Linked DNA regions of Acetoanaerobium sticklandii. The protein of the gene in region 2 interacts with the protein of the main gene of each other region in a pairwise test. Links are inferred from orthologs where the notes say so. Each region holds a gene or a part of one and is shown on either strand. Other genes may lie near its edges.

Region 1 (14,186 bases), 540 kb from region 2 along the record:
CCTTTGCAGGCAAAGAAGTACCTATCGAATCATTATTTGATGAGAATCTTATAATTAGAGAAGAAGGTTCTGGCACTAGAGCAATTCTAGAACAAATCTTAATAAACAATAATCATTCTCTTGATTCATTTAAAACTACAACTTGTATCAGCAGCTTTGAGGTTATAAAAAAGCTTGTTATTTACGAAGCTGGAATTTCATTTGTTTATAATGCTGTTGCAAAAAGCGATTCTAATCTTATGACCTTCAAAATAAAAAATAATCATATAACAAGAGAATTTAATTTTGTGTATCTTAAAAATACTGATGCTAATAAATATATATCCTATTTCGAATGATAAACAGAGCTATTTACACACAATTTTTATTCCAAAAACTAATAAAATACCTCCCAGCAGAAAGTATAATAATTAGACTCTCTAATTTGGAGGTATTTTATAGTTGATTATTTATACTATTAAAATTTATTTAATATAGTTTTTAGTTTTGTTTATAACTCTAAATGATTTACTATTTCGCTACACTATATATTATTTTATTAAGAATTACTCCAACTAAAGCCGCTAAGCTAAGTCCTGCTATACTAACTTGCTCAGTTACAGGGATTGCAATATTGATTCCAACATTCCCACCTAGACCTATTATCAAAATAACAACCATTATTATAATATTCTTTATATCCATTTTAATCTTACTATCTCTTATTGTTCTAACACCAATAAGTGAAATCATACTAAATAACATAAGTGATATTCCACCCATTACTGAGGTAGGAATACTTTGAAGGAAGCCTCCTACTTTTCCTATAGTACCTAAAACTATTGCTATAACAGCTGTAATTCTAAGTATAGAAGGGTCGTAGTTTTTAGTTATTGCAAGTACTCCTGTGTTTTCTCCATAAGTAGTATTTGCAGGTCCTCCTAAAAATCCAGCAACCATTGTAGCCAGTCCATCACCAATTAAAGTTCTGTTTAGCCCTGGATCTTCCATGAAGTTTTTTCCAACCACTGTTCCATTAGTTGTAATGTCTCCTATATGCTCCATAAACACCGCTAATACAACTGGTGCAATTATCGATATAGCTCCTATATCAAATTTAGGCATTGTAAATGCTGGCATACCGAACCATCCTGCACTTGTAATAGAACTTGTATCTAAAACTCCCATCTGCCAAGATAATAAATATCCTACAAATACCGCTGTAATAATAGCAAGTTGCTTAAAAAATCCCTTACCGAAAAATGTAATTAAAAGTGCAGTTGCAAGTGTAATTCCAGCTAATATGAAATTACTTGATGCCATTGAAAATGCTACTGGTACTAGATTTAAACCTATAACTACTATCATCGGCCCTATAACTTGAGATGGAAAAAAGCTTTTAACTTTATCTACTCCTATAGCTGCTACGATTAGAGACATAAGTACATACATCATCCCTGCAACCATTATTCCACCTTGAGCATATGCTAAATCTCCATATATTTCGCCAACTGATATAATAACAGGTATAAAAGCAAAACTTGAACCTAAAAATACCGGCACTTTACCCTTTGTACATAAATGAAAAATAAGGGTTCCAATACCGGCACATACAAGTGCAACCGAGCTGTTCATTCCTGTTAATATTGGTACTAAAACAGTAGCGCCAAACATAGCAATAAGATGCTGAGCTGCAAGTATTATTCTTTTTAATTGATTAAATGCTGTACTTACTGATTGAGTGTTAACTTCTGAAACATTAATAGCTTTTTCTGACATTATCTTTTCCTCCTTATGATTACGTGCGAGGAGAAAGACTATATTTTCTCCCCTTTTCAGCCTCCCTGGACTGATTTAAAAGGTTAACATTATATTACTCATTTATTGAAACATAGTTTTTGCCATCAACATCTTCAATGCTGACTTTAATAACCTCTAGCTTTGATGTAGGGACATTCTTTCCTACATAATCTGCTCTTATCGGTAGCTCTCTATGGCCTCTATCGATTAACACAGCTAGCTGAATAGTAAGAGGTCTTCCAACATCCATAATAGCATCAAGTGCTGCTCTTACAGTTCTTCCTGTATATAGCACATCATCTACTAATACAATGATTTTTTTTGTCACATCAAATCCCAAATTGGATTCCTTTACGACAGCTTGATCAGCTTTTTCAGATAAATCATCTCTATAAAGTGAAATATCAAGCTCGCCAACAGTGACTTTTTTACCTTCAATTTGTTCTATTTTTTTTGCAATTCTCTTGGCAAGTGGGACTCCTCTAGTTTTAATTCCTACTAGAGCTACCTCATCTACACCTTTGTTTTTTTCAATAATTTCATGGCCAATTCTAGTTATTGCTCTATCCATAGCCTTGTCATCCATAATAAGAGCTTTTTCTTGCATCTTATCCCTCCTTTAATGGATTTTTTGAAGCCTCCATTAAATTCTCTAATGATTATACCTTTTTACTACAGTTTAATCAAGTAAAAATCTTTGCAAAAATGATTTAAAAATTTCTGGCTCTTCTTTTTCAAATAACATAAACTCACCAGTTACTGGATGAACAAAGCCAAGAGTCTTAGCATGAAGAAGCTGTCCTTGGGCTTTAAACTTAGAGTTATGAGGACCATATAGGGTGTCCCCAACAAGTGGAAGCCCTTTACTTGCCATATGCACTCTAATCTGATGAGTTCGTCCTGTTTCTAAATTTGCCATAGCATACGAATAGTTTTCGTTAGACTTTATTTTTGTTATATGAGTAACCGCATGCTTGCCATCGCTGACTACAGCCATTTTCATTCTGTCTCTTGGATTTCTTCCTATTGGTGCATCTATTGTAAATTCATCTGCCTTTATATTGCCATGACATATAAAGGTATACGTTCTTTGAACTGTGTGCTCCTTAAGCTGCTCACTTAGTCCTCTATGAGCTATATCACTTTTAGCAATCATAAGTAGTCCAGATGTATCCTTGTCAATCCTATGTACTATTCCAGGGCGAATTATTCCATTTATAGACGAAAGCTGTCCTTTGAAATGATACATAAGAGCATTTACAAGGGTATGATTTGCATTTCCAGCTCCAGGATGAACTACCATTCCTCTTTCCTTATATACAACAGCTAAATCTTCATCTTCATATAAAATTTCTATAGGAATATCCTCTGCTTCGATAACTAGCTCTTTTGCTGGAGGAATTAAAATGCAAATGTTATCTAATTGAGCAACCTTGTAGCTCGATTTTTCTATCTTATCATTCACCGTAACTTTTTTATCTTTTATGAGCGACTGGATATAGGTTCTAGATAAATCACTAAGCGCAGATGAGATAAACACATCTAGTCTTAAGTCCTCTTCTTCCTCATCCACTATAAAATATTTTTTTTCTTCTATCATATTTTCTCCAAAATTTCTTTGTCCTTAATAATTAAAAAAATGAGCAATATCCCACCGACTACAACGCAAATATCAGCAAAATTGAATACAAACTGCCAAATACCTCTAAAATCAAACATATCAACTACAAATCCAAGCCATATTCTGTCAATTAGATTTCCTATAGCCCCAGCAGTTATTATGCTTAAAACAAAGGTTAGCTTTTTATCTATATTTTTATTTTTTTTAGTAAAATAAATCATGTAGCCTACAACTACCAATGTTATTAAAACAAAAAACCATGTTTTATTTTGAAGCATTCCAAAAGCTGCTCCTCTGTTTTCTACATAGGTAAAATGAAAAAAACCATCAATTACAGGATATGATTCAAATTTTGTGAGCTTTGTTCTAGAAATCCATTTTATAGCTTGGTCTATTATTATTAGAATGCTAATTAATGTAAAGTACATCTACTTTTTCCTTTCACCTATTCAAATCTTTTAGCTTGAACAAATCCTACTTTTCTATAAACCTTATCTAAAGTTTTTCTAGCCTTATTATGTGCCTTTGCCGCACCTTTTGCATAAATTTCCTCTAGATAGTCTTTATTCTCCATAAGATATTCGTATTTTTCTCTTACAGGTCTTAGTCCCTCAACTATTACTTCTGCTGTCTCTCGCTTAAAGTCACCATAGCCTTTACCCTCGTATTTACTTACTATAGCTTCCGTAGACTCCCCTGTGAAGGTTGAATATATGTTAATGAGATTCTTTATCCCTTTTTGCTCATCGTTATACGCAACAATCCCTATAGAATCAGTTACAGCTCTTTTTATTTTGTTTGTGATAGCATCGGCTGAATCTAACATGAGAATCGTAGCATTAGGATTCTCATCTGATTTTGACATTTTTTGGCTCGGCTCCTGAAGACTCATTATTCTAGCTCCCTCTTTAGGTATAAAACCTTCTGGAACTATAAAGGTATCGCTGTATCTTGAGTTGAATCTCTGTGACAAGTCTCTTGCAAGCTCTAAGTGCTGTTTTTGGTCCTCACCAACAGGAACTAGGTCAGTTGAATATAGTAGTATATCCGCAGCCATAAGTACAGGGTAGGTAAATAAACCTGCGTTTAAATTCTCAGCTTTTTTCTGAGATTTTTCTTTGAACTGAGTCATTCTATTTAACTCGCCCATATAGGTCATAGTATTTAACACCCATGAAAGCTCAGCATGCTCAGGCACATGAGATTGAATAAATAAAGTGTTTTTCTCAGGATCAATTCCACTTGCAATGTACTGAGCTAGCACATCTAAAGTCGTTTTTCTCAAATCCTTTGGAACTTGTGGAACTGTTATGGCATGAAGGTCTACAACGCAGTAATAACAATTATATTCATCTTGTAATGCTACCCAATTTTTCATAGCTCCTAGATAATTTCCAAGAGTTAGTTTTCCAGATGGCTGCATGCCGCTAAATATAGTTTTTTTATCCAATTGTAATCCCTCCATTCTACTTAGTTAGCATATTGAGTATAAGTTTTTTTGAATTCTTTGCTGATTCAAATACAAACTCATCGAAATTACTTGGTGCCTCACCGTTTGCTTTATCACTCATAGCTCTTATTACTAAAAATGGCATTTTATTAAGCATACAAACATGAGCTATTGCTGCTCCTTCCATTTCTGCGCAGTCTGCATTAAATTCTGCTTGAAGAGCATCTTTAAGCTCAGAAGAAGAAACAAACACGTCTCCCGAAACTACTATGCCTTTTTTTACATATACATCCTTTAAATCCTTTGCCGCAACAGATGCCATATCTATTAGCTTATCATCAGCTATAAATATGCTCGAATCCATTCTCGGAATCACACCTTTTTTATGTCCAAAAGCAGTAACATCAAAGTCATGCTCAATAAGCTTCGTCGATAATACTATATCTCCTATTTCTAAATCATCAGCTATAGCTCCAGCTACTCCTATATTTATAATAGCCTTAACTTCAAATCTATCTATAAGTATTTGAGTGCACATAGCCGCATTTACTTTTCCAATGCCTGAACGAACCACGACTAAATCAGTGTCATTGATTCTCCCCATATAGAATGTAAGTCCAGCTACTTCTGAAACTCTTATATCATTCATGAGCTCTTTCACTAGAGTTATTTCTTCTTCCATTGCTCCTATTATGCCAAACTTATTCATACAAGCCTCCTAAAATTTACATTTATGATTTACTTTCTATTATAAGTATATTAATCCTTCAAAGTATATCATAAAATTAAATTCTTTGGATAAAATACTCTAAAATTCCCAGCAAAATCGAGCAAAGATAATTATAATTGAATTTCCTTGGATTTTACTTTTTCTATTAGTTCCTCTACTTTTTGCTTTATAATATCTCTAGTCGTCCTATAGCCATCGATAGGTCCTCCTGAAGGGTCATCAAGTCCCCAATCCTGCATAAACTTATTCGGTACAAAAGGACAAACTACATTGCAACCCATAGTAATTAATATGTCTAATTCATAAGGTATGTCTGATAGCAGTTTGGGTTTATGACTACCTATATCTACCCCAGCTTCTTTCATCACTTCTACGGCTAGTGGCTTTACTTCATGATACTCCTGTGTTCCAGCTGAGTACACTTCAAAAATATCAGAGCCTAATTCCTTTGCCCAGCCTTCTGCCATTTGGCTTCTACACGAATTGTGAACACAAACAAATGCTAATTTATACTTCATAAGAGCCTCCTTCATATCGATAAAAATCGATTTATATTCTTGTATATAGTATAGATAGATTTTGATATAATGTAAAGTGACTTTGTATTAAATAAGAATCCATACTGGAGGATACCATGAATCAAGACTTAGAATCAAAAAAAATACCTGCCTTACTTTTCCAGCTATCTCTTCCTGCTATAACCAGCATGCTTATTTCTGCTGTTTATAATATAGTTGATAGAATATTTGTAGAAAAAATAAGCCCCCTTGCACTTTCAGGTGTTGGTATAACTATGCCAATTCAGATACTTCAAATGGCTTTTGTATTATTAATAGGTATAGGTTCTTCTACCCTTATTTCTATTAAGCTCGGAGAGAAAAAACCTCACGAAGCGGAAGTAATCCTACATCAAGCATATAAATATATCATGATTGCCATGGCTATTTTTTCTGTGATTATAATTGTTTTTATGAATCCTATACTAAATATTTTAAAGGTTTCAAGTGATGTTTATCCTTATGCAAAAGACTATATTTTTATAATGGTTATAGGTTCAATTTTTGGACTTCCAGGTTTTTGTCTCAATAACTCTCTAAGAGCAATCGGCAAAGCTTCTGTATCAATGAAAATAGTAGTTTCAAGTGCTTTACTTAATATAATTTTAGATCCGCTTTTTATCTTTACTTTTAATATGGGTATAAAGGGAGCCGCCCTAGCTACAGTAATCTCACAAACTTATGTTACTGTCCTTGTATTTTGGCTATTTGCAAAATCAAAGAATTTTCCAATCAACTTAAAATTTGCAATGCCCGTAGAAAAATCTTTTTTTAAGGAAATCATAGAAAATGGCGCCCCTTCTTTTTATATGCAGATATTCGCTACATTTGTAAATATTATTTTTAATAGGTCAGTAGTTGAGTATGGAAATGATTTATACTTGGCAGCAATGACAATAGTTCAGGCAATATACAGTTTCTATCATATGGTTGTAGTAGGAATAATACAGGGTGCTCAACCCATAAACGGATATAATTTTGGAGCAAAAAGATATGACAGGGTGAGAGAAACTCTTATTTTAACTCTAGGTTCATCATTTATTATATCAATTAGTATATTTGCCATAATTCAGTTTTATCCTTCTCTATTGTCAGGTATTTTTACATCTGATAAAGAACTTCTAAAGCTTACAAATTATTCTATGAAGCTATATTTATTTATGCTTCCACTTATAGGCCTTCATACAGTAAGTTCTCAATATTTTCAAGCTGTAAGCAAACCTAAAAAAGCTAGCATTTTATCTTTGCTTAGATACGGAATGATACTTATTCCACTTTTATTTATACTCCCACGTTTTTGGGGTATCCAAGGAGTATTTATAAGCAATGTTATATCTGATTTTATAGCTTCATCTGTAGCAATCTTTTTTATATCAAAAGAGCTTTATTATCTTAAATCAAATTTATAGGTATAGCTTAATAAATATACTATTGTCTAATATAAATTAATATGAACATTTCATTATAGCAATATCATAATTACCATAGAAAACTTAAACTTTTTTATTTAAAAAAGGATTCAAACTTTGATGTTTGAATCCTTTTTAATACCAAATGGACAATAAAGTAAACCTATATCTATAACAAATCTATATTTCTTTATAATTATTGTTTTTCAACAGCAATTTTAGCATCATGTCCATTAATTACATCTTCTTGCATATTGCCTGTTTCACCTTTTACTATTTCTACAGCTAAAGTTTCATCCTTGATGTAATCAGTGTGAATCTCTATAGCCTTTGCAACTTCTTCTGTGGAAGTAAAGTAAACTTTTATCTTATCCATCATTTCTAAATCTTGAGCTTTTCTCATTTGTTGGATTTTTGATATAAATTCTCTAGCAAAGCCTTCATTTATAAGCTCTGGAGTTAGATTAGTATCAAGAACTATAAATAAGTTGTTTTCTGTAGCAACGTCAAAGCCTTCTTTAGGAGATACATTTATAAGCACATCGTCTTTAGTAAATGTAAAGCTTTCTCCTGCTAAGTCAAAAGCAATTGAGTCTCCATTTTGAAGCTTATTTACTGCTTCTGGAGCATCTAGTGCTGAAAGCTTACTTGAAAATTCCTTAAGCTTAGGTCCTAGAGCTTTTCCTAATGTTGTAAAGTTAGGCTTTAAGCTGAAATTCATATATTGATTGATATCTTTAGAGAAAATAACCTCTTTAACATTTAGCTCTTCTTCTATAAGCGGAAGCAAATCTTTCATTATAGCTTCATAAGATGCATCTATATATGCTTTTCCTATAGGCTGACGAACTTTGATTTTAGCGGCTTCTCTAGATGCTCTTCCTAGTGTAACAAGGTTTTTAACAAGGTCCATCTTATGCTCTAGCTTTTCATCTATAAGCTCATCGTTACATCTTGGGTAGTGGCTTATATGAACAGATAATTCTCCAGTTAGCTTTCTATAAAGCTCTTCAGATAAAAATGGTGAAAACGGTGCAACCATCTGAGCTATTCCAACTAAAACCTCAAAGGTTGTATTGTAAACAGATTTTTTATCTAAAGTAAGCTCAGTATCCCAGAAACGTCTTCTGCTTCTTCTGATGTACCAGTTTGATAAATCTTCATTGACAAAATCTTGAATTGCTCTAACAGTTTTTGTCATGTCATATCTATCAAGCTCAACTTCCACATATTTCTTTAGGTTATTGTATTTTGAAAGTATCCATCTATCTAGCTCAGGTCTTTCATTGTAAGGTATGAAAAACTCCTTAGGGTCTATATTGTCTGTGTTTGCATATAATGAGAAGAAGTTATATACATTTTTAATTGTCCCAAAGAACTTGCTTTGAACTTCTTTAAGTGCATCCACATCAAACTTAGTAGGAGTCCATGCAGGAGACACATAAAGTAGGTACCATCTTAAAACGTCCGCTCCATACTTATCAAACATTTCAAACGGATCTACAGTGTTTCCTCTTGATTTACTCATTTTCTTGCCATCTTTATCTAGTATAAGGTCATTTACTAGTACATTTTTGTATGGTGATTTTCCCATTACAAATGTAGATATAGCAATAAGAGAGTAGAACCATCCTCTAGTTTGGTCTATTCCTTCACAAATAAAATCAGCTGGGAATAACTCATCAAAATTTTCCTTGTTCTCAAAAGGATAATGATGCTGTGCAAAAGGCATTGAGCCTGAATCAAACCAGCAATCTATAACATCTTTAACTCTAGTCATTTTTTCATTACATTTAGGGCAATTTATATGAATATCATCTACGTATGGTCTATGAAGTTCAATTGACTCATCTATTGGCTCTATTGACTTTTCTACTAATTCACTAATTGAGCCTATTGACTCTTTATGTCCACAACTGCAAGTCCAGATGTTAAGTGGAGTTCCCCAGTATCTAGAACGTGATATCGCCCAGTCGTTTACATTTTCTAACCAGTTTCCAAATCTCTTTTCTCCTACATAATCTGGGAACCAGTTAACTGTATTGTTATTGCTTACTAGCTGGTCTTTTAGTTTTGTCATTTCTATATAATAGCTTGGCTTTGCATAATATAGAAGTGGTGTCTGGCATCTCCAGCAGTGAGGATAATTGTGGTCCATTTTTTCTTTACTGTAAAGCTTGTTTTCTGCAGCTAGCCACTTGATAATATCTACATCCAAGCCTTCTTCCATTACAAATCTGCCATCCCAGATAGTACCTATATACTTTCCATCTTCGCCTACTGGCTGAACCACTGGAAGACCATATTTTCTTCCAACATTGTAGTCATCTTCACCAAATGCAGGAGCTGTATGAACTATACCTGTACCATCTTCTGTTGTAACATAATCGCCAAGCACAACAAAGAAAGCTTTTTTGTCAGGCTTTACAAATGGCATAAGTTGCTCGTACTCAATATACTCAAGGTCTTTTCCTAGGATTTCCTCTAAAACAGTATATTCACCTTTTAATACCTTTGGTGCAAGTGTTTTTGAAAGATAGTATATTTCATCTTCTTGCTTTACTTTTACATAAACTTCTGTTGGCGATACTGCAAGTGCTACGTTTGATGCTAGAGTCCAAGGTGTAGTTGTCCATGCAAGGAAATATTCATTTTCTGCATCTTTTCTTTTGAATTTAGCAATCAAAGTATTTGTTTTAACTTCTTTGTAGCCTTGAGCAACCTCGTGTGAAGCAAGTCCTGTCCCACAACGAGAGCAATATGGAAGAATTTTATGCCCTTCATAGATATAGCCTTCTTTATGGAATTTATCTAAAATCCACCATACAGATTCTATATAATTGTTATCCAGAGTGATATATGGATTATCCATATCGATAAGATAACCCATTCTTTCTGTCATCTGTCTCCACAAACTTTCATACTCAAATACAGATTTTCTACAAGCCTCATTGAATTCTTTAATTCCATATTCCTCAATCTCTTGCTTTGAGCCAAGGCTTAATTTTTTTTCTACTTCAATCTCAACAGGTAGTCCATGAGTGTCCCATCCTGCTTTTCTCTTAACCTGATATCCGCTCATAGTCTTATATCTACATACAGAATCTTTAAGTGTCCTAGCTAAAACGTGGTGGATTCCTGGCTTCCCATTTGCAGTTGGAGGTCCTTCGTAAAATACAAAAGACGGAGAATCCTCTCTAGCCTCTACACTCTTTTTTAGCAAGTCAATTTCATTCCAAAATGCCGTTAAACTTTGTTCATTATCTTTTACTGCAGCATTATTCAAATTCTCAAACTTCATAATATATCTCCCTTCAAATCATATTCAAAATGTAAACCCTTATTATTTCCACAATAAGCTTATAAAATACACTTATATTATCTGCACAAAAAAATCCCTGCAAAAATGCAGGGACGAATAATTCCGCGGTACCACCCTAGTTGTTCATGGCATATAACCAGAACCTCTCAAATGCACTTAACACGTGCAAGATGAAAAAATCTACTAAATAAAGAATTCTTATTTTCGATTTTTTAGCTCCTAGGTGATTTTCACTGATAATCCTATGTAGAGTTCCCACCTCTTCCTCTACTCTCTGAAATATTTATATCAGTTACTCTCCTAATCATAGCCTTTTTGTATTCATATTTAGTGATTATTTTATACTATATTGCTAAAAAACGCAAGAATTTATTCTATATCTTTGAATGTCTCTTCAATACTTGAAATTCCATCTTCTAGCAAGGATTTAAATTTTCCTTTAAATACTACAAATTCTTTTCTGATGTTTTCGTAATCCTTTTTAATTTGAATAACATCGTTGTTTGCCTGTTCTACAATTTTCTTCGCTTGATGATAAGCCTCATCAATTATAAGCGATGATTTTCTCTGAGCACTTGCATTTACTTCCTCAGCAGTCTGCTGAGCTACAATGAGAGTTTCCTTTAAAGTCTCCTCTATGGTTTTATATCTTTTAATCTGCTCCGTCAGTGCATTTAACTTATCTTTAAGTTCTATATTTTCTCTATAAAGATTCTCATATTCTTTTTTGATTTCATCTAAATAACTATCAACTTCATTTTCGTTATATCCTCTTAAGCCTTTTTTAAATTCTTTGTTTTCTATATCAAGTGGTGTAATCATATATATCCTCCTAAAGTACTTTTTTTACCCTAGCCCTCATTCTGCCTTTTTTAGTTTCAGATATAACTTCATCAAAAATAGCTCTTCCATATCCTTTAAGTGATATCAAAGAGCCGTCCTTAATTTCTCTTGAATTTGTAGTAAATAGCTCAAAATCCACATACAATCTTTCTTTTAATATATATTCTTGAATTTTGGCCCTAGAAAGATTGAAAATTTCAGAAACTACAGCATCAGCTCTTCTCGAAGAAGTGGTGATAATTTTTTCTTGATAATTTGGTATAGATTCTTCAAAATCGTCTTCATCTATTATTTTGGCTGTTATTGAAGCCTTATTTATAGAAGTTAGGTTAAACATTATATAGTGGCTTACATTTTTGTCTGCTATTATATAAGCGCAGGCTTCATGAACGTGAATATCTCCTAGCTTTTCCCTTTTTATCCCTAGAGCTAATAATGCCCCTAAATAGTCTCTATGGCTGAGCTTATTAAATTTAAAATTTCCGCTTATTTTTATAATATCATAGGGTTTTTCTAAAGATTCCTCTGCTATATATTCTGGAAATATCTGAATTATACTCCTTTCGGGCATAGCTGAAGGACTACACTCTCTAAACCCTATAGAATCTAGTCCCTTAAGAATCGATATGAAGTTCTTTTTTTCAAAAGGGTTCATAAAGTCAGTATTTCTAATGTCATAATTGTCAATGACCCCTTCAGCCTTAGAAAGATTTTTAATTATAGTTTTTTTTAGTTCAACATTTTTTATAAAAGAAGTTAGCTTTTCTTTATCCATTTAACTCTCACTTATAAAATAAACAATAATCTTAAAACTACATTTCTAACAAAACTTAGAAGGAACAAGACAATTATAGGTGAAATATCTATTGGTCCAAGATTTATGTATCTTGCAGTAAATTCTCTAACTGGCTCCATTATAGGCTCAGTGATATTATAAATAAATTTCACTGGCTTAGAATACATATTTACATTTGGAACCCATGACAATATTACTCTTATTAGCACCAATAGTTGTACGATTTCAAAAAAATAATTAACAGCTGTCCTAATTGCCCACATCTAAAATCTCCTTTTGTCTACCATCTAAATAGACCTTTACTTTCAAGCTCTTTTTTAATGTTTCCATCGATATCGATATTCGAAGGAGCAAGAACAAATATAGCTTTTGATATCTTTCTAATATCTCCATCCATAGCATAAATAGCTCCATTTAAGAAATGGAAAATAGTTTTTGAAACTTCTGGATCATGGATATTTTCAAGATTTACAACTACAGCATTTCTAGTTTTTAAGCTATTAACTATAGTAGGTGCATCATCATATGATGTTGGTTCATAAACTATGACCTTCATCTGCTGCTGATTAGGATTGATATTTACAACCTTATTTGATGAAGCCTTTGAAATAATTGGTGCTACAGAAAGGTTTTCCTCTTCAAAATATTCATCATCCTCAAAATCATCTTCTCGTAATCCTCCAAAAAGGAAGTCTTTAATCTTTCCTGATAATTTTTCTGCCATAACTAATCCTCCTATACATAATTTCTTTCACCAAAAATGCCTGTTCCTACTCTTATCATATTAGAGCCTTCTTCTATTGCTATTTTATAGTCATTGGTCATGCCCATCGAAAGATACTTCATCTCAACATTTTCAAGTGCTAAACTTGACAATTCATCAAATAGGCTTTTTAACTTTTTAAAATAAGGTCTAGTTTGCTCAGGTTCAGCTTCAAAAGGAGCCATTCCCATAAGTCCTACAATTCTTATATTATTATAGTTCAAAGAAACCTCTTTTACAAAAGCCATAACATCTTCTGCAAGTAACCCATGCTTTGAATCCTCAAGTGATATATTCACTTGAATGAGACAATCCATGACTAAATCATTTTCTTTAGCTCTTTTATCAATTTCTTTTGCAAGAGGCATTCTATCTAATGAATGAATTAAGTCTATTGTCTTTATTATATATTTTACTTTGTTAGTCTGTAAAGTGCCAATAAGGTGCCAAACAGCTTTTTTTGATACATTTGGATGTTTTTTTTCTACCTCTTGGACTTTATTCTCACCCAAATTTTCAATTCCTGAGTCTAAAGCCTCATTTATTTGTTCGACTCCTACAGTTTTACTCACAGCTATGAGAGTTACATCGTCATTTCTTTCGCATTTATTTAATGTCTTTTTTATTTCTTCATTTACAAATTCAATATTAGTCTTAATTTGACTCATTATCTCACCCTCTGTCCATCTTTTATATTTTTAGGAGATACTATAAGCTCATCATAAAGATTTATATTTTCGGAGTTTTGTAAGGCATTAGGATCATACCTCAATACATAATACTTTTCATTTTCTCCAGCTATAGTATCAATCGGCTTAAATACAGCACTTCCAACCTCATTTACTATAAATACCCCTTTTTTGTTTTCATAATTAGTAACAGTGTCTTTTGGAATCAATAAGCCGCTAGGATTTTC
Region 2 (17,009 bases):
AAGACTTTCTGTTAGTAGTGCTGATGCAAAGGTAGCTGGACTTTTATTAAATTTGATTAAAGATTTTGGAGCAAAAGATAGCAAAGGTATCATGCTTGGACTTTCCATAAACCGAGAAGAAATGGGAAGCTATGCTGGAATATCAAGAGAAACTATGACTAGAAAGCTTAAGCTGTTTAAAGAGTTAGGCTATATAGATTTCATAGGAAACAAGAAAATACTCATACTAAATGAACAAGCCCTAAGAGACCTACTTTAAACAAATCTTATGGCTTGTTTATTTTTTTGTCTAGACACATCTCCTGTTTATGTTATAATATTTCCATTAGTATTTTTCTAGCTTACTATTGTGTTTCAAGTAAATACGTTTTGCCAGTAAAAAACTAAATTTATAACTACGGAATATAATCAAGGGGGATATCACAATGTATAAGGGCTTAATTGATAACTACAGAGAATTTTTTAATTTTAATAAAGAAACGGTTCCTGTGACATTAAATGAAGGCAGGACGCCACTGATTCGAGCAAATAATCTAGAAACCCTTCTAGGTATAGATATAGAGCTTTATTTTAAATTCGAAGGACTTAATCCTACGGGCTCCTTTAAAGACCGTGGTATGACAAGTGCAGTTACAAAAGCTGTAGAAGATAATAGCAAGGCTGTAATTTGTGCTTCAACTGGAAATACATCTGCATCAGCTGCAGCCTATGCTGCTAGAGCAGGCCTTAGATCCTATGTCATTATCCCAGATGGAAAAATAGCTAAAGGCAAGCTGGCTCAGGCTGTAGCCTACGGCGCTACTATACTTGCAATAGATGGAAATTTTGATGTGGCGCTAGATATGGTTAAGGAAATTTCAAGCAATCATCCTATAACTATGGTAAATTCACTTAATCCTCATCGTATAGAAGGTCAAAAAACTGCTGCCTTTGAACTATGCGATGATTTAAAAGTAGCTCCAGATTATTTATTTATTCCAGTTGGAAATGCAGGTAATATCACTGCTTACTGGAAGGGCTTTAATGAATATCATAAAGCTGGAAAAATTTCGAATCTGCCTCAGCTTATGGGCTTTCAAGCATATAACAGTGCTCCACTAGTGCTTGGTCATCCAGTTTCAAATCCAGAAACTGTTGCTACAGCTATAAGAATAGGTAATCCAGCAAGTGGTGATAGAGCTCTTGCCGCTATAAAAGAGTCCAACGGAAATATAGATAGAATTAAGGATGAGGATATTTTAAAAGCGCAGTTTTTACTTTCTACATCAGAAGGAATATTTGCTGAGCCAGCTTCATGTATATCTCTAGCTGGTCTTATTAAAGCTAAAGATGAGGGCCGTGTAAACCAAGGCTCAAAAGTAGTCTGCGTATTAACTGGAAATGGTCTAAAGGACAGTGACATCATACTAGACAACCCTTATGAATACGCCACCTTAAAATCTGATTACAAGGTAATCGAGGATTATATTTTAAGGGGGAATAAATAATGTTTAAAGTAAAAGTACCTGCAACAAGTGCAAATATGGGGCCAGGCTTTGACTGCATAGGGATAGCTCTGGATTTGTACAACGAAGTAGAGGTTTATGAATCAGATAAACCACTTCATTTCATTTGGGAATGCGAGGAAGAGGAAGTTCCTGAAAAAGAAAACTTCATTTATACAAGTATGATAGATGTATTTAAGGAGCATGATTTTCCTATCCCAAATGTAAAGGTTATAGCTAGAAAATGTAATATACCAATGGTAAGAGGACTAGGTAGCAGTTCCGCTGCTATAGTAGCTGGACTAACTCTTGCCTATGCTCTTATGGGAAAAGACTTTGACAAGGATTTACTGGCTTACAAAGCCTGGGTAATAGAGGGACATCCAGATAATGTAGTTCCTTGCTTTCTAGGTGGTATGACTATTTCTGTAATGGATGAAGGAAAGCCCTACACTACTCATGTTCCTATAGAAGATAGAGTGAAATTTATGGCTGTTATTCCTCCTTACAAAACTGAAACCAAGCAAAGCAGAGAAGTTCTACCTAAAGACTACACAAGAGCAGATTGCATCCAGAATGTGTCTAGAGCTTCTATGATGATTAATGCCTTTAACTTAAAGGATTATCATCTGCTTAGAACGGCTTTTGGTGACAGGATTCATCAGCCTTATCGCTTGCCTCTTTTAAAAGATGCTACTTATGTATTTGAGCTTTTCAAAGAAAACGGTGCAATCGGAGAATTCATGAGTGGTTCAGGCTCTACACTAATGGGAGTATTTTTAGATGATTGCCAAGACAGAAAGCTTGTAATAGAGGAAAAGTTAAAAGCTATTGATCCTTTATTTAGAGTAGAATTACTAAATGTTGATAGAACTGGAGTAGTTCTTTCTAAGATTTAAATCAAATTTCAGTTTAATAGGTTTCAAATTCTCCTAAACGAGGTATCATTTTAATGAGGAAGAAGGTGAAACTATGGACACTGAAAAACGCAAGCTATCAAAATCCCACTACAATTTTTTATCATCTGAGCTTAAATATTTGAATAATAAGCAAATACTAACTGAATCTCAGGTTCAAAGCTCTCTAGCTATGTATGAAGCTCATTCACCCTATAGCTTTACTAGAGTTATCTTAAGTATAGCCTCAGTGCTGATTGGACTAGGTATTTTAACGTTTATCGCTAGTAACTGGGAAGATTTAACTGCATGGTTTAAATTTATTTTAGTACTAATTTTTCTAGCTTTATCTAGCTTTGCTTCACTTGCAACTGAAGAGAGCTATCCTAAAACCTCCAGAAGCTTACTATATTTGAGCATTCTTATATTTGGAGGAGGAATATTTTTAATTCAGCAGATATTCAACTTAACTTTTCAAAGTACGGCTGAGCTTCTAATTTGGGGACTTGCTATACTTCCTATAGCTATAGTCTACAAAGATTTGGTTATACTAGTTGCATCTCAAATGCTTATATTTTCATTTTTAGTAACCTATGATATGCCTATTTTTGCTTTGATTTTACTCTTTGGTATATATTTCGCTTTATACCACAAACTAAATTATGCTCACGGCGAAAATTTTCTATCTAGCTTAGCTTTTGTTATATCAGCGCTTGGCTTCTTGATGACGCTAAACATAGTCTTAGAAGTAGATGAACATTTAATATTAGCAAGCTTCTTTATATTAGGCTTAATCATGGTATATCTTAAAGACATCAAACCATATGCTGTAGCTGTAATTAATTCAATCGGAGTACTTGTAATTTTAGTTTCTGGAATATTTTTAACTATAGATTCGACCTATTATCTTTTAAAGCCAAACGATGAAATGATAGCTCTAGGCTTTGCATTTTTCTACAGTTTACTTTTGTTATATTGGCTCAAAAAAGGCAAAATTTACTCCATCCTACTAATATGCAGTGTTATTCTTAGATATTATTTTGACCTTACTTTAAAATTTGCATCTAAGTCCCTCGTTTTTATAGTTGCTGGCTTAATCTTAGGAGCTTTTGGCTTCTGGTTTGAAAAGCAGCGCAGAGAGGGGGTATCTAAAGATGACTATTAAAAAATTAGATAAAAAGAAACTCCTTGCTCTTGGACTTTTATTTTTGATATTAATAGGATTTGGCTCTATTCATCTAGTTGCTGAAAATTATGGAAAATCCTTATATCTTGAAACTGTTCCTTACGACCCAGTTGATTTGTTTAGAGGAGATTATGTAAATTTGCAATATGAAATTGAAAATCTCGATATGGATTTAGTTGACAAATCTATGTATGAAAAGGTAAATGAATCTGGAAATATCTATTATAAAATACACGACGATGCTGGATATCTAATATATGAAGAAGATTCTAATCCTCTTAAGGCCATATCCCTTGTCCCTGATAGACCTAGTGGTTCAAATTATATTAAAGCAAAGCTTTTCTATATAGATGAATATGCTAAGAAGGCAAGACTGAGCATCGGATTAAATAGATTTTATGTGCCCGAGGGAACTGGAACTGAGCTTGAGAATTTATCAAGACAAGGTAGCCTAGTTGTAGAAATTAAGAAACAAGGACCTTTCTATACACTGAAAGATATTTCAAGGATAGAAGAAAAATAGAATGAATGATATTTTAAAATATACTCTCAAAATTGATATTGTAATCTAAATTACTTATCTATTTTGAGAGTTTTTTAGTAAGTACTCTAGTAAAATCAAAATACTTTATGTAAAGTACTTCTTCTTAATTTAATTGTAAACCTATTAATTTTATAGGTTGACTATGTATTGTTAATCTCTTATAATTAAAGCAGAATTATTTAGATGCTATTATATTTATTAAAATTTTATTGTTTAAAGGAGACTACTATGAAAAATGTCAGAGAATTAGTGTTGGTATCGTTATTTGCAGCAATCACTTGCATACTATCTATTGTATCTATTCCGCTTCCTTTTACTCCAGTCCCTATAACTCTACAGCTTCTTGCAGTTACTATGTCTAGTGCTGTTCTAGGGAAAAGACTTGGATTTTATTCGCAAGCTGTTTATACGCTTTTAGGTGCTGTTGGCCTTCCTGTATTTGCAGGTGGCAAAGCTGGTTTTTCTGTACTACTTGGACCTACAGGTGGATACATATTTGGTTTTATGGCGAGTGCCTTTGTCATAGGATGGCTAATTGAAATCTTTGCATCAAAACAACAAAACCCAAAGGCTGAGTATCTGACTATACTTTTTAGTATGGTAGCAGGACTTCTCGTTATCTATACCTTTGGGGTAATTCAGCTTATGCTAGTTGCTAAGCTTTCTTTAATCCAAGGTTTATTAGGAGGAGTTACCCCATTCATACTTGCCGATATAATCAAAATTGCTTTGGGTTCTTCTGTTGCATATTCAGTTAAAAAATCTCTTATAAAATCATCACTTATACTTAGCTAGATTCTAGCTACACCAGTCTTTATTGCAGCCTCTGCTACAGCTTTTGCTACCTGTTTTGCTACCTCTTTATCAAGAGCGTCCGGAATTACATATTCAGGACTTAGCTTATCTTCAGGTATTATATCAGCTATGGCATAGGCTGCTGCTATTTTCATCTCTTCATTAATATCACTTGCTCTCACATCTAGAGCACCTCTAAAAATCCCTGGAAATGCAAGTACATTATTAATTTGGTTGGCAAAATCTGAGCGGCCAGTTCCTACTACTTTAGCTCCTGCTGATATCGCAATATTAGGCATAATTTCTGGAACTGGGTTTGCCATTGCAAATATAATCGAATCCTTTGCCATAGATTTAACCATAGGTTCATTTACCATATCTGCCGCAGATACTCCTATAAATACATCCGCATCCTTCATTGCATCTTCTAAAGTCCCTGTAATCTGATGAGGGTTAGTTATCTTGCATAGCTCATCTTTTAAGAAGTTTCCTCTTGTATCCACATTTTTATGTAATATTCCTTTTGTATCACAAATAATTATATTTGTAGCTCCTAAACTAAGTAGCATCTTTACTATAGCACTTCCTGCCGCTCCTGCTCCATTTATTGCTATTTTAAGCTCACTCATGGATTTATTTACTAGCTTTAGCGCATTGATTAGCCCTGCGCACACTACTATAGCCGTTCCATGCTGATCATCATGAAATACTGGTATATCTAGTTCTTTTCTCAGTCTTTCCTCTATTTCTATACATCTAGGTGCAGAAATATCCTCTAGATTTATTCCTCCAAATGTTGGAGCTATCATTTTTACTGCTTTAATTATCTCCTCAGTGTCTGTAGAGCTAAGGCAAATAGGAAAAGCATCTACATCTGCAAAGGCTTTGAAAAGTATTGCCTTGCCTTCCATAACAGGTAGCCCTGCCTCAGGACCGATATCTCCAAGACCAAGCACTGCTGTTCCATCCGTAACAACTGCTACAAGATTTCCCTTTGAAGTATATTTGTAAACATCTGATTTGTTTTGATTTATTTTTCTACATGGCTCAGCAACTCCAGGTGTATAAGCCGTACTCAAATCATCCCTAGATTCAAGCTTCACCTTGCTTGCTATACTTATCTTCCCTTTGCTCTTTTCATGTAGCTCTAGTGCCATTTTGTTATAGTCCTTCAACGTTATATCCCCTCTCAAATGTTTATTCGAATTAAAACGGTTTTATTATAAAGTGTGTCATAAAAAATTTATTTTGAAATAATAGACTTAAGCTTTTTATATTTTAACACAAATATTTCATTATGATTACATATGTTTATTATGATAGTTTGTACCCATTAACTTTTATACTTATTAGATTTATAATTATATTATATGTGAAATAAAGTAAAAGGAGAAACTATCATGAACTTATCTATTCGAGAAGGCATCTTCTCAGATTTCGAACATATAACTCTTTTAAATAGAACTGAAATGGGATTAGAGACTCCTCTTTCACAAACAAAAATGGCTTTAGGAAAAATTCTTTCAGACCCTAAGCACAAACTATTTGTTGCTACTATAGATGAAGATATTGTGGGTTATGTTCATGCAAATGATTATGATTCACTACTTGAGCCTCCTATGAAAAATATAGTCGCTTTAGCTGTTTCATCTAAATATCAGCATACTGGTGTAGCAAAGCAATTAATTAATGCTGTAGAGCTTTGGGCTATGGACACAAGTGCCGCAGGTGTTAGATTGATATCAGGTGAAACAAAAGTAGATTCAAGGTCATTTTATCACTCTTGTGGCTATAGTGGCGACAGACACCAAATTAACCTAAAAAAAGTTTTTTTAAATAATTATAGATAATACAAAAAACTAAGCATAGGCTAATACCCTAGGCTTAGTTTTTCAATTTCCTCTAATCTTCTAAATAATATTTGGTATCTTTCTAAATCCTTGCCTTCTTTAGCAATAACTCCTGAATTATAAAATTCAACCTTGCCACTGCCTTGATTGAGACTTTTTTTAGTTCTAAGAATATTTTGAAGATGCCTTATTGTCCCTTCGTTGCCATCTATTATACTTATTTCTTTGGTCACAAGCTTTTGTATCATATCCTTAAAAAATATAAAGTGAGTGCACCCTAAAACCAATGTCTGGTAATCCTTTAAATCAATCTCCTTAAACTGATTCTCAAGATATTTAGTTATTCTTGTCTCATCAAAATCAAGTCTTTCCGCAAACTGAACCAATTCTTGAAGCTCCAGTAAATCCACTATACTTTCGCTATCTAAAGCACTTATGAGATTATGCAGCTTTTCTTCCTTTAAAGTGAGCTTAGTAGCTGTAACAAGCACCTTTTTGTTTTCTATATCAGTATACCTGACTGCTGGTTTTACTGCAGGCTCCATACCTATTATAGGAATATCATACTTTTTTCTTAAATCCTCTATTGCTACGCTAGTAGCCGTATTGCAAGCAACTACTATAGCCTTGACATTCTTGCTTACTATAAAATCCATAGCTTTAAAAACAAGCTCTCTTACCTCAGCTTTAGTTTTAATTCCATAGGGTTGATTTTCAGTATCTGCATAATATATATAGTCTTCAAGAGGCATCATTTCAAGAGCTTTGTGAAGCACCGTAAGTCCACCTATCCCAGAATCAAAAAAACCAATTTTATATCTCTCTTCCTTATTGCTCATTTTCATCTACCTTCTAGCTTTTCCAGTAATTTTTTCTATATCTATTTTTACTACAGTTGTCTTATGCTTATCATTGGCTATATATTTCATCCCTGAATCCATAAAATCAGGTGAATATTTTTTTATCAGGCACTCAAGAGCATGTAGCTTTTCCTCTTGCTCAATTATGCTAGCTCTTCCAAATACTATTACGCTCTCATATTCGGTTGAAAATTTTGAAGGCAGTACATTCGTATCTCCAACTACGCAAAATGAAACTTTTGAAGAAAAATTTATATTATCTAATTTATGTCCCTCGGTAGCCCCATGAATATAGATGCTCGAGTCCTCAAAAGCATAGCTTACTGGTACTACATATGGATATCCATCTTCCCCTATGGTAGCAAGGCTTCCATATTCAGCTTTTGTCAAAATTTCTTTCGCTTCCTCTATAGCTAGCTGTCTATCACTTCTTCTCATTTCTCTTTGCATAATTCACACCTCTTTCTTTTTTCAAATCACTATATTATATTATACATGGTCTAATGATGAATTCAAAGAATTTCGCATATCTATCTAAATAAATAGCTTGACCAGTCGATACTATATTATGTAAAATTTCTATTATAGACTAAGAAAATAGTCCTAGTCTAGGTAACCATAATAATATTAAGTGAGGTAAAAATGAAAATAGTTGCAGATAGTAGTTGTGATTTAACCGCTGAGCTAAAAAAAGAGCTCGATGTCACTTTAGTTCCGCTTACCATAAGAGTAGGAGAAAAAAATTTTAGGGACGACGAAACCCTAAACCTTGATGAAATGATGAGAGCTATAAAAGCTCACGATAAAGCAGCTCAATCTGCTTGCCCTTCCCCTCAGGATTTTATTGATGCCTTTGGTGAAGCTAAATCTGTATTTGTAGTAACTATGACAGCCGCTCTAAGTGGGACTTACAATTCTGCAATGAAAGCAAAAGAATTATTCCAAGAAGAAACTGAAAACAGCTTTGTACATATTTTTAACTCAAAAGGCTCGTCAGTGAAAGAAACTATGATAGCCGTTAAGCTAAAAGAGCTTATCGATATGAAGCTTACAGAATCAGATATAGTAGAAAAAACTGAACATTATATCGAAAACATGAAATATATATTCCAGCTAGGAAGTCTTGATACTATGATAAAAAACGGCAGGGTATCTAAGCTAAAAGGTATGATTGCAAATGTCCTAAATATCCGTCCTATACTATGCTCTAGTCCTGAAGGCGAAGTTGAGCTCATCGAAAATGTGAGAAGTGAGAAAAAATCTCTTCGTAGACTTGTAGAATTAATCGGAGAAATGGGCGACAATTTTGAAGATAAAATTCTGGGAATATCACATTGTTATGCCAGTGAAAAAGCAGAATATCTAAAGAAAGAAATAGAATCACGCTACCCTTTCAAAAAAGTATTTATAGTCCCTATGGCTGGGCTTAGCAGTCTTTACACGAATGAAGGCGGCATCACAATATCCTTTTAATTTTATAATAAATATACTTGACTCTCACCTTACGTTATCCTTTATAGTGAAATCAAGGAGGCGATATAGTGCTTAAAATAAAAGAATTGTCTGAGCTTGTAGGTATAAGTGTGCGCACACTTCATCATTATGACAGTATAGGACTTTTATGTCCTGAAAAAACTGAAGCCGGCTACAGAATATATTCTGATAAAGATATCGACTGCCTCCAGCAGATATTGTTTTTTAAAGAATTAGGTTTTTCCCTTAAAGAAATAAAAAATATTATTTCAGATCCTAGTTTTAATAAGGAAAAAGCCTTGCTTGCTCACAAAAAAATGTTGCTTGATAAACAAGCTCATATAAGTAAGCTAGTAGAAACAATTGATAAAACTATTAGATATCAAAAAGGAGAGATAGCAATGACAGATAAAGAAAAATTCGAGGGCTTTGATTTTTCTCAAGGCGATTTGTACGAAAAGGAAGCTAGGGAAAAATGGGGCGATAAAGCAGTAGATGGCTCAAAAGCCAAAATTAAAGGTAACGAAGCAGAGCTAAGCGAGAAAATGAACGCTATATATAGAAATCTAGCATCTCTAAGACAGCTTCCTCCAGAGTCAAACGAAGCTCAAGCTGCAATAGAGAAGTGGTTTTATTTTCTCAATGATATGGGTTCATACTCACTAGAGGCTTTCGAAGGACTAGGCGAAATGTATGTGGCTGATGAGAGGTTCACAAAAAATATCGATAAATTTGGAGATGGTCTTGCACTTTTTATGAGAGATGCTATGAAAATTTATTCTCATAAGAAAAAATAAACCTATTAATGAAATAAAAGATTGTTAATTGTGACAGAAAGCTTTGAAATTTAAATGATATTGATTAAGCATAATTATTAAAGGGCAGCTATATAGCTACCCTTTAATTTTTTTGAAGTAGAATTTTAGATTCAAAAATTTAAAAATCTAAAATCTAACTGAGAGAATTAATTTTTTAGCATTATTTCATTACCCTCTATTACGATTTTATTTATAGCGTTTATATCCACTGGCTCCATAAACGTCCACACATAGGTAGCTTTTGTTTTGCTAGACATATTTGATCCGCCACTTAAAAAAATCTCGCTTCCTGACTTGTCAAAAACCTTTAAATTTACATATCCATTATTAGGATTTTTACCGTTCAGATTAAGCTCAATAGATATAGGAGAAATAAAAACAGATTCAACTATAGATTCTTCATCATCTATTTTAATTTTTTCATCAAGCTTAATTTTCTTGTTTGTAACTTTATAATTTGCATTAAATGGTATCTTCCATACTCCTTGAGTTTTGTTTAGCTCTTTAGAATACCAGCCCGATAAATCATACTGTTTTAGCTCTTCTGGCGTAGAAATATCATATACATAATAACCATAAGAGCTATCTTGATTCGAAGCACTTTCAAAAATATTGTAGATAGGATTTATATCAGTCTGACTCGAGTCTTTACTCTGTACTTTTGGTGATAAGGTCGGTCCGAAGGATTGTCTTTGATTAATAAACCTTGTCACGATATGGAGCTTTCCATCTACAAAATCAATATTATCTATAAATACTCCATCCAAATCCTCAAACATCTGCCTATCTAGACCTCGTGGCTGAAGCTTATGGCTAGGTATGTTATTCGCATATTCTGTCTGGTACATATCCTCTTTATTTTCATTAGCCCATTTTATTTCCTCTGAGTTGTCGACTATAGTCTGCTTGTAATTTGCAGTGCTCTCAGTATATAGCTTATATAAATCTAGCTTGCTTTTAGATAGATTATCTAAAGATACTGGATTTAGTTCTTCTATTATATTTTCGATTACTATTTCTCCAGTTTCACCAGCAATTTTGTCATTTTCTGACATTACTACAAATAAACGAGGTTTTTTCCCAAAATCCTCATCCTCACTGTTAACAACTCTCCACGACATACCGCTTCCACTATTTTCTACTCCAATATTTTGATTAAACCAAACGAATTTAGGTCTATTTATTTTTATTTGAAATTGTTCAAAGGCTATATTGTTTCCTTTAAACTCTCTCCCATTTGTATTTTCAAAATCAATTACAAAATAGGCATTTTTTTCATCTCCAGCCATTGAAACTAAGGTGACTTTTATACCATTTAGCTGAGCACTGTGCTGAGGATGTGTACTGCTTTCATCCAAATACTGGCTTTTATTATCAAACAAATCCTTAAAGGCTTCATTTTTATCTAATGCATATACAGATGTAGTAAGCACAGCCATCGTTAAAAAAACAGTTATTATTGACTTTTTATTAAAGATTTTTCTCATATTTATCCCCCTTTAGATTCATATATCTTTAAGTATAGTTTAGATTATTTGGTAATAAATTACAAAATTAAAACAAAGGATAAATTGATTATAAAGCTAGATATTAAAATGATTGAAGATTCATAAAAGTTATTGGCAATCTTACTTTATTAACAACAAAAAATCTCATTTCCATGTTGATAGAAATGAGATTTTTACAAGTCAATAATCTTATTTTTAACATTTATATTCTATGTTTAATCTTCGAAAGCTTCCTGAACCTTCCACTCTTTCCAAACATTTCCTACTAGGTCTGGCCCTGGCTTAAGAGTTTTCTTTCCTGGTTTCCATCCTGATGGAGTAACTTCTGTTCCACCACTATTTCTAACATGTTGGAATGCTTTTACTTGTCTTATCAGTTCCGATACGTTTCTTCCAACTGGCGGAGTTACAACCTCAAAAGCTTGCACTATGCCATCTGGATCAATTAAAAATCTTCCTCTTGTTTCTACTCCAGCATCTTCATCATAGATTCCATAAAGTTTTCCTATGGTTCCATCTTGGTCAGATAGCATTGGGAAAGGAATGTCTTTATTAACCATTTTAGATAGTTCTTGGTCATTCCATACTTTGTGTACAAAAACACTATCAACACTGATAGAAAGAACTTCTACTCCTAAACCTTGAAGCTCATCATACTTTTCAGCAACTGCTGAAACTTCTGTAGCTCAGACAAATGTAAAGTCTCCTGGATAAAAGCATAGCACTAACCACTTTCCTTTATATTCAGATAAATCTACATTTGCAAACTGACCTTTATAATATGCTGGTGCACTAAAATCTGGTGCTGGTTTTCCTACTTTAATCATAGATTGTTTCTCCTCCTTTTGAATAAGTACTGTATTTTCTGGGCTTTCTTCTTTAGGTACATTTTTCTTAACCGCTGGACGCTGGCATCCTGCTTTAAATTGTTCAGGCATCTAATCCCTCCTTCTCCCTTTATAAATATATAATTAAAATTATGAGCTTATTATTGAAAAACATTTATTAATACGTGATGCTGACTTCAGGTCATTAACGTAAGCAATTTCTATTTTATTTATGAAAAATTGTCTTAACTTCAATAAGTAAAATCTATAATTGTTATAAAATTTATCTATACTTAATTTTAATCCATAATTCTATAAAACTCAATACTTTTTTATAATATTTTCTTTTTTGTAATCTATACATTTTCAGTAAATTATTCTCTTTTTATAAAATTTACCCTTGCTTGTTAAAGAGAAATTTTTATGTGATAATAGAAAAAATACTAAATTCAGGAGGAAATCATGAAGAAAATTATTGTATTTGGAAGTAAGCATTGCCCAGATTGTCAGCCTATGCAGGATTATTTAAAGGAAAATAATATAGATTTTATATACCTTGATATCACTGAAAATATGTTCTATCTAAAAACCTTTCTAAAGCTCAGAGATACAAGGGAAGAATTTTCTGAGATAAAAGCTAAAGGCCTGGTTGGAATTCCTTGCGTAAATATAAATGATGGAGAAGCACTTTATTTTGAAAAGCCTTCTATAGAGTCATTAGTATAAGAAAATTTCATGTAAGCTCAAGGAGAAAAAGATGAAAAGCAAAAATATTCTACTTATTAATGACTTGCCCGGCTATGGTAAGGTAGCACTTTCAGCTATGCTCCCTATATTGTCTAAGATGGGTTATAGTCTTTATAATCTTCCTACTGCACTGGTGTCCAATACTCTTGATTATGGGAAGTTTGAAATTCTAGATACTACTTCTTATATGGAAAATACCATTACAGTTTGGAATGAATTAGGATTTCAATTTGACTGTATCTCTACTGGATTTATTCTATCTAGTAAGCAAGTAGATATAATAACTAACTATATTAAGTCACAAAACAACCCTAATCTTCTTGTTGTCGTTGATCCTATTATGGGTGATGATGGAAAGCTCTACAATGGAATAACTAACGAAACTGTTGTTCATATGAAAGAGCTCTCTAGCTACGCTGATATTTTGATTCCAAACTACACAGAAGCAGCTTTTATAGCAGGTTTATTTACAGATAAATCCAGCTTAACAAAATCTGAGATTAATGCTTTAATCGATAAGCTTGTATCTCAAGGTTCAAAGTCTGTAGTAATAACAAGTATTATTGAAAAAGATTCAAACAATCACTTTGTTTGTGGCTATGATGACAAATCAAAATCTTACTTTTATCTCTCTTATGACTATATTCCAGTGAGATTCCCTGGAACTGGCGATATATTTTCTGCTGTAATGATAGGAGAACTTTTAAAAGAAACCTCATTGGAACTAAGCGTTAAAAAAGCAATGGATATAGTAGCTAGGCTGATAGAAAAGAATATAGATAGCCAAGATAAGTTCAAAGGAATATTTATAGAAAAAGATTTAGACAGTATTTTATAAATCGCAAAAAAATGACAGGATAGCTTCCTGTCATTTTTTGTATTTAAGGTGTCTTAACAATGCATTAGAAAGTATAAATTATTCTGTTACTAGTTGTAAATCAACTGGAACAAAGTCTTCTACGCTTTCACCATCTAATATTTTCTTAGCAGTTTCAACGCCTAGCTCTCCGATTAATGAAGGCTGCTGAGCTACTGTAGCACTCATTTTACCTTCTTTGACAGCTTCAACAGCATCGTCTGTAGCATCAAATCCAACAATGATTATCTCTCTTCCAGATGCTTCGATTGCTTTTTGAGCTCCTAATGCCATTTCATCATTGTGAGCAAAAACTGCATCTATTTCTGGTTGAGCTTGAAGGATGTTTTCCATAACTGATAGACCTTGAGTTCTGTCAAAATCAGCAACTTGCTTAGCAACTACTTCGATTTCAGTTCCCGCTATAGCATCGTTAAAGCCTTGTCCACGGTCTCTAGCTGCAGAAGTTCCTGCGATTCCTTCTAATTCTACTACTTTACCTTTTCCACCAAGAAGTGAAACTATGTGCTCTCCAGCCATAACTCCACCTGCTACGTTATCAGAAGCGATATGTGATACAACTTCGCCTTGATTAGCTCCACGGTCAAGTGTTACTACAGGAATATTTTTGTTGTTTGCTGCGATTATAGCATTTCCTACAGCATCTGAGTCTGTCGGGTTGATTAAGATAAGAGAAACGCCTTGAGTTAATAAATCTTCAACGTTAGCAAGTTCTTGCGCTGGGTCATTTTGAGAATCAAGCACTACAAGCTCCATACCCATATCCTTAGCTTTTTGCTCTGCTCCTTCTTTTAATGAAACAAAGAAAGGATTGTTAAGAGTAGATACTACCAAACCAATTTTTGCTGCTCCTGCTGCTTCTTCTGCAGCTGGTTCCTCTGTTGCTGCAGGCTGACTTTGGCAAGCTGTAAGGTTAAAAACTAAAGCTGCCAGTAACACAAATGATAAAACTAACTTTTTCATTGTTACCCTCCTCTTAAAATATACTATTTGTTTTTTCTATCTAACAACACTGCGAGTAAAATAACGGACCCTTTAGCAAGCATTTGGAAATACGAGCTTACATCCATTAAGTTTAACGCATTGTTTAAGACCCCTATAATAAGTGCTCCTATCATTGTTCCAACAATAGTTCCAGTTCCTCCAGCTAATGAAGTACCACCTAGTACTACTGCTGCAATAGCATCTAGCTCATATCCGCTTCCTGCTGTAGGCTGAGCCGAAGATAGTCTTGATGTTATTATGATTCCTGCAAGAGCTGCCATCATACCACTTATTGCATATACAAATATCTTAACTTTGTCTGTACTTATTCCTGATAGCTTAGTTGCTTCTTCATTACCACCTAGGGCATATACGTATCTTCCAATTTTCGTCTGAGTCAAAACAAATAAAGCTACTAAAAAAGTTACAATGATTACTATTATAGGAACTGGTATGCCAAGCACATACCCATTTCCAAACCAAGCAAATAGCTTGGAATTTGCTTCAAAACCTGTGCCTATTGGCTTTCCATCAGTAAATACCAATGTAGCTCCACGTAACATGGTCATGGTTGCAAGGGTTACTATAAATGGCTGTAGCTTTCCTTTAGATATAAGCACTCCATTTAAACCTCCTGCTATTAAGCCAACAACTAGAGCTGTGGGTATTGCTATAAGAGAGTCTACTCCACTTGCTAGCATCATAGCTGCAACTGCTCCAGAAAATCCTAAAATCGAGCCTACTGATAAATCTATTCCTCCTGTTAGTATTACAAAGGTCATACCTGTTGCAATAACAGCATTAATTGAGGTTTGTCTTAGAATGTTGAGTATATTCGAAGTTGTCATAAATCTGCTATTTATAAATGCCACTATAACTGAAAACACTATAAGCCCAATCAAGGACTGAAACTTAGATATATCTATTTTTTTCATAAATCACACTCCTGCTCCTATAGCTAGTCTCATAATTTCATTAGAGTTAGCTTTGTCTCTGCTGAGTACCCCAGCAATTTTACCTTCGCTCATGACTATAATTCTATCGCACACACCCAGTAGCTCAGGTATCTCAGAAGAAATCATAAGGATTCCCAGTCCATTTCTTTTAAATTCATTCATGAGTTCATAAATTTCTTTTTTTGCTCCTACATCTACTCCCCTAGTAGGCTCATCCATAATAAGTATCTTCGGCTGAGTTGATAGAGATTTCGCAATAGATACTTTCTGCTGGTTTCCTCCGCTGAGTAGCTTTACGCTCTGGTCTAAGGATGGAGTTTTTATTCTCATAGCATCCTTATAGTGAAGTACACTTTCTTTTTCTTGCTTCTTGTTTATAAGCTGACCTTTTGAAAAGCGTCCTAGAGATGAAATAGTAACATTCTTTGCAACTGACATGCCTAAAACTAGCCCTTCTTTTTTTCTATCCTCAGAAACATACACTATGCCTTGGCGTAGTGCCTGTTTTTCGTTTTTGGCTTCAAACTTGACCCCATCTAGCATAATATCTTTTATTTCACATTTGATGCTTCCATATATGGATTTTGCAAGCTCAGTTCTGCCTGCCCCCATAAGGCCTGCAACACCTAATATTTCACCTTTTTTAACTACAAAGCTAATATCAGATACAAATTCATTTTTAATATTTTTAACTTCCATCAAGGTTTCATCGCTCAGTGGAGCTATATATGGATATTGTTCTTCTAGCTTTCTTCCTACCATTTTTTCAATGAGGATGGTTTCATCCATCTCAGATACTGGCATCTCATCTATAAACTGTCCATCTCTCAAAATAGTAATATCATCACAAATCTGAAATATCTCAGGAAGACGATGTGAAATATAAACTACGCTCTTACCTTCACTAACTAGTTCTTTTATAACTTTGAACAAACTTTCTGCCTCAGAATCTGTAAGTGCATCTGTTGGCTCGTCCATAATTATTATTTGTGCATCGAAAGATAGAGCTTTGGCTATTTCAACCATCTGCTTTTGTCCTATGCTCAGTGAACCAACTTTGGTTTTGGGATTAATATCCATGCCTAGCTTTTCTAAGAGCCTTTTGGATTCATCATGAAGATTCTTCCATGATATTCTTCCTCCACTTGATGGATATCTTCCCATAAATATATTTTCTGCAACAGACATTTCCTCTATCAAGTTA

Evidence for each region.
Region 1: the proteins of rbsB (region 2) and ileS interact in binary tests that used the Escherichia coli proteins (3 or more experiments, as listed by UniProt). The link is inferred for Acetoanaerobium sticklandii from one-to-one orthologs.

What each region holds. Positions count from the first base shown.
Region 1 is NC_014614.1:1,992,475-2,006,660, forward strand. What follows is about bases 7,543-11,149. They hold ileS (isoleucine--tRNA ligase), read right to left. Parts: upstream 10,848-11,149; coding sequence 7,743-10,847; downstream 7,543-7,742. Other genes in these bases: CLOST_RS09475 (MATE family efflux transporter), read left to right, coding at 7,543-7,546. Also shown: CLOST_RS09435 (LysR family transcriptional regulator), read left to right, coding at 1-338; CLOST_RS09440 (uracil-xanthine permease family protein), read right to left, coding at 511-1,758; bifunctional pyr operon transcriptional regulator/uracil phosphoribosyltransferase PyrR, read right to left, coding at 1,853-2,386; CLOST_RS09450 (RluA family pseudouridine synthase), read right to left, coding at 2,459-3,379; lspA (signal peptidase II), read right to left, coding at 3,376-3,828; trpS (tryptophan--tRNA ligase), read right to left, coding at 3,846-4,865; CLOST_RS09465 (5'-methylthioadenosine/adenosylhomocysteine nucleosidase), read right to left, coding at 4,867-5,559; CLOST_RS09470 (arsenate reductase ArsC), read right to left, coding at 5,691-6,098; more of CLOST_RS09475, read left to right, coding at 6,215-7,542; CLOST_RS09485 (DivIVA domain-containing protein), read right to left, coding at 11,238-11,690; CLOST_RS09490 (YlmH family RNA-binding protein), read right to left, coding at 11,701-12,486; CLOST_RS09495 (YggT family protein), read right to left, coding at 12,498-12,770; CLOST_RS09500 (cell division protein SepF), read right to left, coding at 12,788-13,231; CLOST_RS09505 (YggS family pyridoxal phosphate-dependent enzyme), read right to left, coding at 13,243-13,938; CLOST_RS09510 (biotin/lipoyl attachment domain-containing protein), read right to left, coding at 13,938-14,186. UniProt on the Escherichia coli protein: Catalyzes the attachment of isoleucine to tRNA(Ile). As IleRS can inadvertently accommodate and process structurally similar amino acids such as valine, to avoid such errors it has two additional distinct tRNA(Ile)-dependent editing activities.
Region 2 is NC_014614.1:2,527,080-2,544,088, forward strand. The notes cover bases 12,867-15,734. They hold rbsB (ribose ABC transporter substrate-binding protein RbsB), read right to left. Parts: upstream 14,829-15,734; coding sequence 13,905-14,828; downstream 12,867-13,904. Other genes in these bases: CLOST_RS12190 (glutaredoxin domain-containing protein), read left to right, coding at 12,867-12,967; CLOST_RS12195 (pyridoxamine kinase), read left to right, coding at 12,999-13,826; rbsC (ribose ABC transporter permease), read right to left, coding at 14,852-15,734. Also shown: CLOST_RS12115 (Crp/Fnr family transcriptional regulator), read left to right, coding at 1-259; thrC (threonine synthase), read left to right, coding at 426-1,487; thrB (homoserine kinase), read left to right, coding at 1,487-2,383; CLOST_RS12130 (DUF2157 domain-containing protein), read left to right, coding at 2,457-3,545; CLOST_RS12135 (GDYXXLXY domain-containing protein), read left to right, coding at 3,535-4,089; CLOST_RS12140 (biotin transporter BioY), read left to right, coding at 4,339-4,905; CLOST_RS12145 (NAD(P)-dependent malic enzyme), read right to left, coding at 4,902-6,062; CLOST_RS12150 (GNAT family N-acetyltransferase), read left to right, coding at 6,306-6,755; murI (glutamate racemase), read right to left, coding at 6,776-7,594; CLOST_RS12160 (pyridoxamine 5'-phosphate oxidase family protein), read right to left, coding at 7,601-8,065; CLOST_RS12165 (DegV family protein), read left to right, coding at 8,258-9,088; CLOST_RS12170 (MerR family transcriptional regulator), read left to right, coding at 9,157-9,885; CLOST_RS12175 (hypothetical protein), read right to left, coding at 10,053-11,393; more of CLOST_RS12190, read left to right, coding at 12,704-12,866; more of rbsC, read right to left, coding at 15,735-15,784; CLOST_RS13955 (sugar ABC transporter ATP-binding protein), read right to left, coding at 15,788-17,009. UniProt on the Escherichia coli protein: Part of the ABC transporter complex RbsABC involved in ribose import. Binds ribose. Also serves as the primary chemoreceptor for chemotaxis.